DNA from 2 places in the Streptomyces sp. NPDC006925 genome. Region 2 is predicted to be linked to the other one. Evidence: riboswitches for the same ligand, from Rfam matches in the RefSeq annotation. Region 2 holds a riboswitch; the other holds the start of a gene.
The links. A riboswitch is a leader RNA that binds a small molecule or an ion and turns the genes downstream of it on or off. The one in region 2 is predicted to bind cobalamin.
Positions count from the first base shown of each region.

Region 1: another riboswitch for cobalamin. It lies ahead of ACFYNS_RS04140 (ABC transporter substrate-binding protein); the one in region 2 lies ahead of ACFYNS_RS13420 (cobalamin biosynthesis protein).

Region 1 is NZ_JBIAGB010000002.1:328,626-332,982, forward strand. It holds gene ACFYNS_RS04130 (ABC transporter ATP-binding protein) at 1-93, opposite strand, end outside; gene ACFYNS_RS04135 (FecCD family ABC transporter permease) at 90-1,127, opposite strand; gene ACFYNS_RS04140 (ABC transporter substrate-binding protein) at 1,117-2,208, opposite strand; cobalamin riboswitch at 2,274-2,455, opposite strand; gene ACFYNS_RS04145 (hypothetical protein) at 3,006-3,737, opposite strand; gene ACFYNS_RS04150 (germacradienol/geosmin synthase) at 3,894-4,357, shown strand, end outside.
Region 2 is NZ_JBIAGB010000008.1:18,921-23,277, forward strand. It holds gene ACFYNS_RS13410 (anion permease) at 1-953, shown strand, start outside; gene ACFYNS_RS13415 (hypothetical protein) at 971-1,183, shown strand; cobalamin riboswitch at 1,370-1,494, shown strand; gene ACFYNS_RS13420 (cobalamin biosynthesis protein) at 1,651-2,625, shown strand; gene ACFYNS_RS13425 (cobyric acid synthase) at 2,622-4,241, shown strand.

The sequences.
Region 1 (4,357 bases), on a different contig from region 2:
CGCTGCCCGCAGGCGCACCCCGTCCAGCAGGACGCGTCCCTGCGCCGCCCGGTAGGACACCTCCTCGACGTCCAGGGCGTGCGGCGGCGTCACCCCATCACCCCCTCGGCGCGCCGGGTGCGGCGCAACAGCCACAGGAAGAACGGCCCGCCGGTGAGAGCCGTCAGCACACCGACCGGGATCTCCTCGGGCGCTGCGACGGTGCGCGCCGCCAGATCGGCCAGCACCAGGAAGGCCGCCCCGCCCAGCGCCGCGACGGGGAGCAGCGCCCGGTGCCCGGCACCGACCGCCATCCGCGCCGCGTGCGGCACCATCAGCCCGACGAAGCCGATCGCGCCGCTCACCGTGACCAGCACCGCCGTCACCAGGGAGGCCAGCACGAACGAGGCCGCGCGGAAGCGTCCGGTGTCCAGCCCCAGCACGGTGGCGCCCTCCTCACCGACCAGCAGCAGATCCAGCGGCCTGGCCAGCGCCAGCAGCAGGGCGAGCCCGGCGCCCAGCACCAGCGCGGGCAGCAGCAGGGTCTGCCAGCGGGCCTGGCCCAGCCCGCCCAGCGTCCAGAAGAGGATGGCCCGCAGATGCTCGTTCTCCGCGGAGGTCACCAGCACCAGGCTGGTCAGCGCGGAGAGCACGTACTGCACCGCGACTCCGGCCAGCACCAGTCGTCCCGTCGTCACCGCCGCGCCGCTCCGCGCCATCGCGTAGACGGTCACCATCGCCAGCAGCGCCCCGGCGAACGCGCCCGCCTGCATCGAGACGGCCCCGACGCCCAGGACGACGACCAGGACGGCGCCCGTGGAGGCGCCGGAGGAGATGCCCAGCAGATACGGATCGGCCAGCGGATTGCGCACCAGTGCCTGCAGCACCGCGCCCACCAGTGCCAGTCCGGCGCCGACGACGGCGGCCAGCAGCACCCGCGGCAGCCGCACATCGAGCACGATGGTGGTGAACGGGCCCGGCTGCGCCCGGCCGGTCAGGGCCGCCAGCACGTCGGGGAGCGGGATCCGGGCCGCGCCGAGCGCCAGCCCGGCCAGCGCCCCGGCGACCAGGACGGTGGCCAGCACGCCGCAGACCAGGGCGCACCGCAGCGGATCGGCGGAGGCGCGCGGCGCGGTGCTACTGCGCACCGGTGTCCTCCGGGCGCAGCTGCCGGGCCAGCGCGTCCACCGCGTCGGGCACCCGCGGGCCCAGTACCGCCGAGGAGAGCGGCAGCACGGCGAACCGCTCGTGCTCGATCGCGGGCACGTCGGCCAGCGCGGGGTCCTCCAGCAGCCGCTTCTTCTTCTGCGCGACGGTCGTTCCGCCGTAGTCGTAGATCACCACGACCTCCGGCTCGCGCTTGACGACCTGCTCCCAGGAGACGTCGGCGAACGTCTTGTCGAGGTCGGCGAAGACGTTGCGGGCGCCGGCCCGGCGCAGGATCTCGTCGCCGATGCCCGCGCCGCCCGCCGTGAACGCGGAGCTCTCCCCGCTGTCGTAGACGAACACCCGGGTGCTCTCCGTCCCCTTCAGCCGCTTCGCGGTGGCTGCCAGCTGCCGGTCCTGCTTCCTGACCAGCGCCGCGGCGCGTTCCGGTACGCCGAAGATCCGGCCGACCTCCCGGAACTCCCGGTGCAGCGTGTCGATGTCCACGTCCTCGGTGCAGGACTCCAGGTCGAGCCGGGTCGTGATGCCGCTCTCCCGCAGTGCCGCGCGCGACCGGCCCTCCGTCTTGTCGAAGGAGCTGGCGTAGCCGCCGTAGACGAAGTCCGGTGCGGCGCCCAGCAGCGTCTCTTTGGACGGGTACTTCTTCGCCAGGACGTCGATGCCCTGGTAGGCCTTCGCGTAGCGGGGCAGGATCCGGTCGTCCAGGTAGGCGGTGCCGACCATCCGGTCCTGCAGGCCGAGCGCCAGCATGATCTCGGTGACGTGCTGGTTCATGGTCACCGCCCGCTGCGGCGGCTCGGTGAAGGTGGTCTTCACCCCGCAGTTGGTGACGGTGTACGGGAAGCCCTCGGCGGAGGAGCCGCGCGCGTCTCCGCCTCCGTCGCCGGACCCCCCGGCGCAGGCGGTCACGGATATCAGCAGCAGCGAGGTGAGGACCGCGCGGCCGGTGCGGTGCGGCGGGCGCGGGTGTGCGGCGGTCCGGCCGGCGGCGGCCGAGCGGTTGCGGGCGGCTCCCGGGGGACGGCCCGGCACGAGGGCGCGGATGCGGCGCGGTCGGCGCATGGCCAGCAGATCCTTCTCCGTCAGAGGCCCGATCGCGGGGCCCGGCGTCGTACCGCGCCGGGGGCTTTCCGGGCGCGGCCGCCAGCAGGTCTTCGGACTCGGGACTGCGGGGGCGGTGCGCCTTCCCGGGGGCTGCGCCCCAGTGGCCTCGTGCACGCCCCAGTCCCACACCGCTGCGCGTCAGCTCCGGATTCGCACCGGATTCCCTGACCCGATCAAGGGTTTGACTGGCTGCTGCAACGTACCACGCACCCGGACGCCGGGGACGGGCGCGGCAGTGCCCCGGAACCCTGCGTAGGGGGAGAGGAGAAGGGACCCCGGGGCTTTACCCGGCCCCGGGGTCCTGGGTGCCGCTCGTTCGCACGCCCTGACGGTTCATGGGCGGATCGTTCGGCGATGTCCTCGCGTGGAGCCACTCCACCACGGCGCAGCGTGGACGCGCCGGCTGGGTTCGAACCAGCGTCTCGAGGTCGTCACCGCCCCGGTTGCCGGGCGATGAACGGCGATGCTGAGCGTGGAGCGAGAGGTTGAGACTGACCGGCGCCTGCGAGACACAGTGCGGCCGGGGGTTCACACATCAGCTTCAGTTTCAGCTTTGCGCTCCTGGCGCACCCCGGGCCGACGGGGCGTCGGCCCCTGGCCCGGGGAGTCTGGGGTGTCGGTCGGTCGCGGGCACTCTCCCGGATCGGTCGGGTGGACGGCACACGGACAGCCGTACGGTCAGGATACGGAGGGTCGGGGACGCGGAGGTCCGGGACGCGGACGCCCGCACCGGAGCGGGGCACCGGTGCGAGCGGTCAGGCGAACAGGTACCCGAAGACGGCCTCGCCGGCCCGCTTGTCGGCGACCTCGGTCCCGTTGGCCTCCTCGCGGGCGAACTTCACCGCGGCCGCGAGCTTGTCCAGCCGCTCCAGCAGTTCGTTGACCCGTCGGGCCGGGAGGGCCCCGGAGTACTTGACCGTGGTCCAGTAGCCGACGGGGATGTCCTCGTAGTAGACCTCGACCTGGGCCGGGTGCTTCTCGGTGGCCTCCGCCTTCACGTGGTTGCGCGGCACCTTCTTGGTGCGCACCGTGCGGACCTGCTCCGTCTTCCACCAGTCGGTGGAGGGGTCGATCTCCCACGCCTCGGCGCCGTCCAGGATCGGCAGCTTCCGCAGGAACGAGCCGAGCTCGCCCAGCTGCTTCTCCAGGAACAGCAGGTAGGAGACCGGCACGTCGGAGAGCACCGTACGGCCGTCGACCGAGACGTCCGCGCGGGCTGTGAGGTTCGACCAGTCCTTGGTGGCCGTCACATCGAACAGCCGCGTGAGGATCTTCGCCGTTTCCTTCAGTACATCCTCGGCCTTGACCTGGACGCGTGTCGACTCCGGCGGAAGCTGCTCGCCCTCTTCGTCCTTGGGCTGGTACGTACGCGAGATACCCGCGAGCATCTGCGGTTTCGTCAGCCCGTGCTGGGCCTGCGCCAGGTCCTGCACCACCTTGGACTTGACGCCCTTCTCGACTGCGATGATCTGATTCAGCTTCGCCACGAAAGCGAAGCTAGCAGCCCGACTCGGCGCACAGCCAACGGTTTTGTTCGACAGCGCCTCGGAGCGCCCCTCACACATCCGGGTGAAAAAGGATGTTCGTCATTCCAGGCCGGGTAGGCCGATCCCGCACCGAATCGACGAGCCGAGGGACGAACGTTGTCGCAACCCTTCGAACTGCCCGACTTCTACGTGCCCTACCCCGCCCGTCTCAACCCGCACGTCGACCAGGCGCGCACCCATTCCCGGGAGTGGGCACGGCAGATGGGAATGCTGGAGGGGTCCGGGATCTGGGACACCGCCGACCTGGACGCGCACGACTACGCGCTGCTGTGCGCCTACACCCACCCCGACGCCACCGCCGACGACCTGGCGCTGGTCACCGACTGGTACGTGTGGGTCTTCTTCTTCGACGACCATTTCCTGGAAGAGTTCAAACGCACCCAGGACCGCGTGGGCGGCAAGGCGTATCTGGACCGGCTGCCGCTGTTCATGCCGCTGGAGGACGACCCGACGGTGCCGCCGCCCCGGCCCGCCAACCCGGTCGAGGCGGGGCTGGCCGACCTGTGGGCCAGGACGGTGCCGTCGATGTCGGCGGACTGGCGCGCGCGGTTCGCCGTCAG
Region 2 (4,357 bases):
GCGCGGTCAACGGTGACGTCGTCGTCATGAAGGTCCTCATCCCGGCACTGGCCGCGCCCGTGGTCGCGGGCCTGGCCTCCCTGTGCGCCACCCGGCTGACCTACCGGGTCGCCCGGCACGCCGACGAGGAGCGGACCGCCAAGGGCTACCGCGCCGGCCAGATCACCTCGGCCGCACTGGTCTCCCTCGCCCACGGCACGAACGACGCGCAGAAGACCATGGGCGTCATCACCCTGGCACTGGTCACCGGCGGCGCGCTGGCGCCCGGCTCCGACCCGCCGGTGTGGGTCATCGCCTCGGCGGGGCTCGCCATCGCACTGGGCACCTACCTGGGCGGCTGGCGCATCATCCGCACCATGGGCAAGGGCATCACCGACATCCAGCCGCCGCAGGGCTTCGCCGCCCAGACCAGCGCGGCGGCCACCATCCTGGCCTCCTCGCACATCGGCTTCTCCCTCTCCACCACCCACGTGTGCTCGGGCGCCGTGATGGGCTCCGGCCTCGGCCGCAAGGGCGGCGTGGTGCGGTGGGGGACGGCCGGCCGGATGGTCGTCGGCTGGGCACTGACCCTCCCCGCCGCCGGCGGAGTCGCGGCGGGTGCCGCGCTCCTGGCCGAGCAGGGCGACTGGGGCGTGGCGACCGTCGCCGTCCTCGCGCTCGCGCTCTGCGGCGCCATCTGGGCCCGCTCGCGGCGCGCGCCGGTGGACCACACCAACGTCAACGGCGACTCCCCCACCGCGGTGGAGCCCACCGGGATCCCCGGCCCGGCCGCCGAACCGACCGCGGAGCCCGCACCCATGTCCGTGCCCGCCGGCGTGGTCACCACCGCCGTCCGGGCCGTCGCCCCGCCCCCGCCGCCCGCGGGACTGGCGGTCGGCTCCGCCGAGGAGGCAGCGCCCTCCGAGACCCCGCAACCGACCGGCCGCCCCGCGTCGGCGAGCAGCCTCAGCTAGGCAGAAGGGACGACCACATGCACATCGACTGGGCCGCGCTCGGCCAGGTCTTCGGCGTCAGCCTGGTGGCGACGGTGGGACTCGTCGGCATCTTCACCCTCGGCATCGTCTCCGGCTCGCCGCGCACCGCCGGCACCGCTCCCTCGGCACTGGCCCGCACCGGCGCCTACGCCTGCTACGGGCTGTGCCTGGCAGCGGTGGCGTACGGGATCTACCTGATCGCGGGCTGAGCCCGCTCCCGTCCCGGCGGCCCACGGCAGGGCTGCCGCGGCCGGACGAGCCGCTTCGGTGAGGGGGTACGGGAGCATCCCGTACCCCCTCACCGACGTTGCTGCTCGCCGCCCCGTCGCAGGTCAAGGGCGAGTTGACGGGGCCGGACCGGCGTGGTGGACTTCCCGTGCCAAACGGCGGCATGGAGAGGAAGCCGGTGCGAATCCGGCGCGGTCCCGCCACTGTCACCGGGGAGCGCCACCCCAACGAAGCCACGGCCCGCACGGGCTGGAAGGCCGGGGACGGTGTGGATCCGGGAGCCAGGAGACTCTCGCCGCCGGTCGACTCGAGCCAGGGCGAGGACCCTGAGTGAGGACGCCGAGATGCGTGGCTGTGCCGCCATATCCGCCGCCGACGTGCCCGCCGCCGCGGGGAACACCGTCGCGGGGACCGCTGCCGTGGGTGAGTGCGCCGGACCCGTCCGCTGATGGGCGGCGCTGACGTCCAGGTGCGCGGGATCCTGCTGGGGTTCGCCGCCGACGCGCTGCTGGGCGATCCGCGGCGCGGCCACCCGGTGGCCGTCTTCGGCCGGGCCGCCGGAGCGCTGGAGCGCCGGCTGTGGCGTGACGACCGGGGTGCGGGCGCGCTGCACACATTCCTCGCCGCGGGCGGCGCCGTCGCCGCGGCCGGTGCCGCCCGCCGTGCCGCGCGCAGCCGGGCGGCTGCGCCGCTCCCCGAACTCGTCCTGACCGCCGCCACGACCTGGGCCGTCCTCGGGGGGACGTCGCTGACCCGGGAGGCGCGGGCCGTGTGCGGCGCGCTGGAGGCCGGGGACCTGGAGCTGGCACGCGAGCGGCTGCCCGCACTGTGCGGGCGCGATCCGCAGCGGCTGGAGGCACCGGAAGTGGCCCGTGCCGTGGTGGAGTCGGTCGCGGAGAACACCTCGGACGCCGTGGTGGGGGCCCTGGTCTGGGGAGCGGTCGCCGGTGTCCCCGGTCTGGTGGGCTTCCGCGCCGTCAACACGCTGGACGCGATGGTCGGCCACCGCTCCCCGCGGCACCGCCGCTTCGGCTGGGCCGCCGCGCGGCTGGACGACGTGGCGGGCGGCCCGGGAGCGCGGCTGACCGCCGTGCTGGCCGCGCTCGCCGGACCCGATCCGCGCGGTGCCCTGCGCGCCTGGCGGGCCGACGCACACCGCCATCCCAGCCCCAACGCGGGCCCGGTGGAGGCGTCGTTCGCGGGCGCCCTCGGGCTGCGGCTGGGCGGCACGCTCGCCTACGGCGGGCGGGTCGAGCACCGGCCCGTCCTCAACGCTTCCGGCCGCGCCGTACGCACCGCCGACATCGAGCGGGCCGTGCGGCTGTCGCGCCGGGTGGGGCAACTGGCCCTGGTGACGAGCTGTCTGACGGGAGCGGCGGTGCGCCGCCTGCGGCGGGGCCGCGCGACGGGAGGAACACGGTGAGCGGGCGCGGAACGGGCGGGCTGCTGGTCGCGGGGACGACCTCGGACGCGGGCAAGAGCGTGGTGACGGCGGGCATCTGCCGCTGGCTGGCCCGCAAGGGGATACGCGTCGCGCCGTTCAAGGCGCAGAACATGTCGCTCAACTCCTATGTCACCTCCGACGGGGCGGAGATCGGCCGCGCCCAGGCCATGCAGGCCGCCGCGGCGCGGGTGGAGCCGAGCGCGCTGATGAACCCGGTGCTGCTGAAGCCGGGCGGCGACCGCACCAGCCAGGTCGTCCTGCTGGGCAAGGCGGTCGGCGAGATGTCGGCGCAGGGCTATTTCGGGCGCCACCCGGGCGGCGGGAGGCCCGCCGGGGACGGAGCGGGCGGCGAGGGCGCGCCGCCGGCGGGGCGCGCGGAGCTGCTGGAGACGGTCGCGGGCTGTCTGGAGGAGCTGCGGCGCACCCACGACGCGGTCGTCTGCGAGGGCGCGGGCAGCCCGGCCGAGATCAACCTGCGGCGCAGCGACATCGTCAACATGGGGCTGGCCCGGGCCTGCCGGCTGCCGGTGCTGGTGGTCGGCGACATCGACCGCGGCGGGGTGTTCGCCTCGCTCTTCGGTACGACGGCGCTGCTGGCACCGGAGGACCAGGCGCTGCTCGCGGGCTATCTGGTCAACAAGTTCCGCGGCGACGGCTCGCTGCTGGAGCCCGGCCTTCAGATGCTGCGGAAGCTGACGGGGCGCCCCACGCTGGGGGTGCTGCCCTACCGGCACGGGCTGGGCATCGACGAGGAGGACGGGTTGCGGGTGTCGCTGCGCGGGACCGTGCGCGAGTCCGCCGTCGCGGGCCCGTACGGCGCGGACGTGCTGCGGGTGGCCGTGCTGCCGGTGCCGCTGATGTCCAACTTCACGGATGTGGACGCGTTGGCGGCCGAGCCCGGCGTGGTGGTGCGGTTCAGCGACCGCCCCGAGGAGCTGGCCGACGCGGACCTGGTGGTGGTGCCGGGCACCCGCGGGACGGTCAAGGCCCTGGAGTGGGTGCGGGCGCGGGGGCTGGCGGCGGCGCTGGCGCGGCGCGCGGCCGAGGGCCGTCCCGTGCTGGGGATCTGCGGCGGCTACCAGTTGCTGGGCGAGCGCATCGAGGACGACGTCGAGTCGCGGGCGGGCGAGGTCGACGGCCTCGGACTGCTGCCGGTGCGGGTGCGGTTCGCGCCGGACAAGACGCTGGCACGCCCGCACGGGCTGGCGCTGGGCGAGCCGGTGGAGGGGTACGAGATCCACCACGGGGTGGCCGATGTGCGAGGCGGCGAGCCGTTTCTGCGCGCCGCTGACGGCGCCGACGGCGCTGACGGCACTCCCGTGGACGGCTGCCGGGTCGGCGCCGTGTGGGGCACCCACTGGCACGGCTCGCTGGAGTCGGACGGGTTCCGCCGCGCCTTCCTGCGCCGGGTCGCCGCCGACGCGGGCCGCGCGTTCGCACCGGCGCCGGACACCCGGTTCGCGGCGCTGCGCGAGGAGCAGCTCGACCGGCTGGGCGATCTGATCGAGGAGCACGCGGACACGGACGCGCTGCTGCGGCTCATCGAGGACGGCGTGCCGGAGGGGCTGCCGTTCGTACCGCCGGGGGCGCCGTGAGAGGCCCCGGGTCCGGGCGGCGCGGCACGGCACGCGGCACAGCAGGCGCGGCACCCGGCGCGCGCGGCTGGACCGGCTCGACCGGCAGCAGGACCAGCAGGACCAGCAGGATCGGC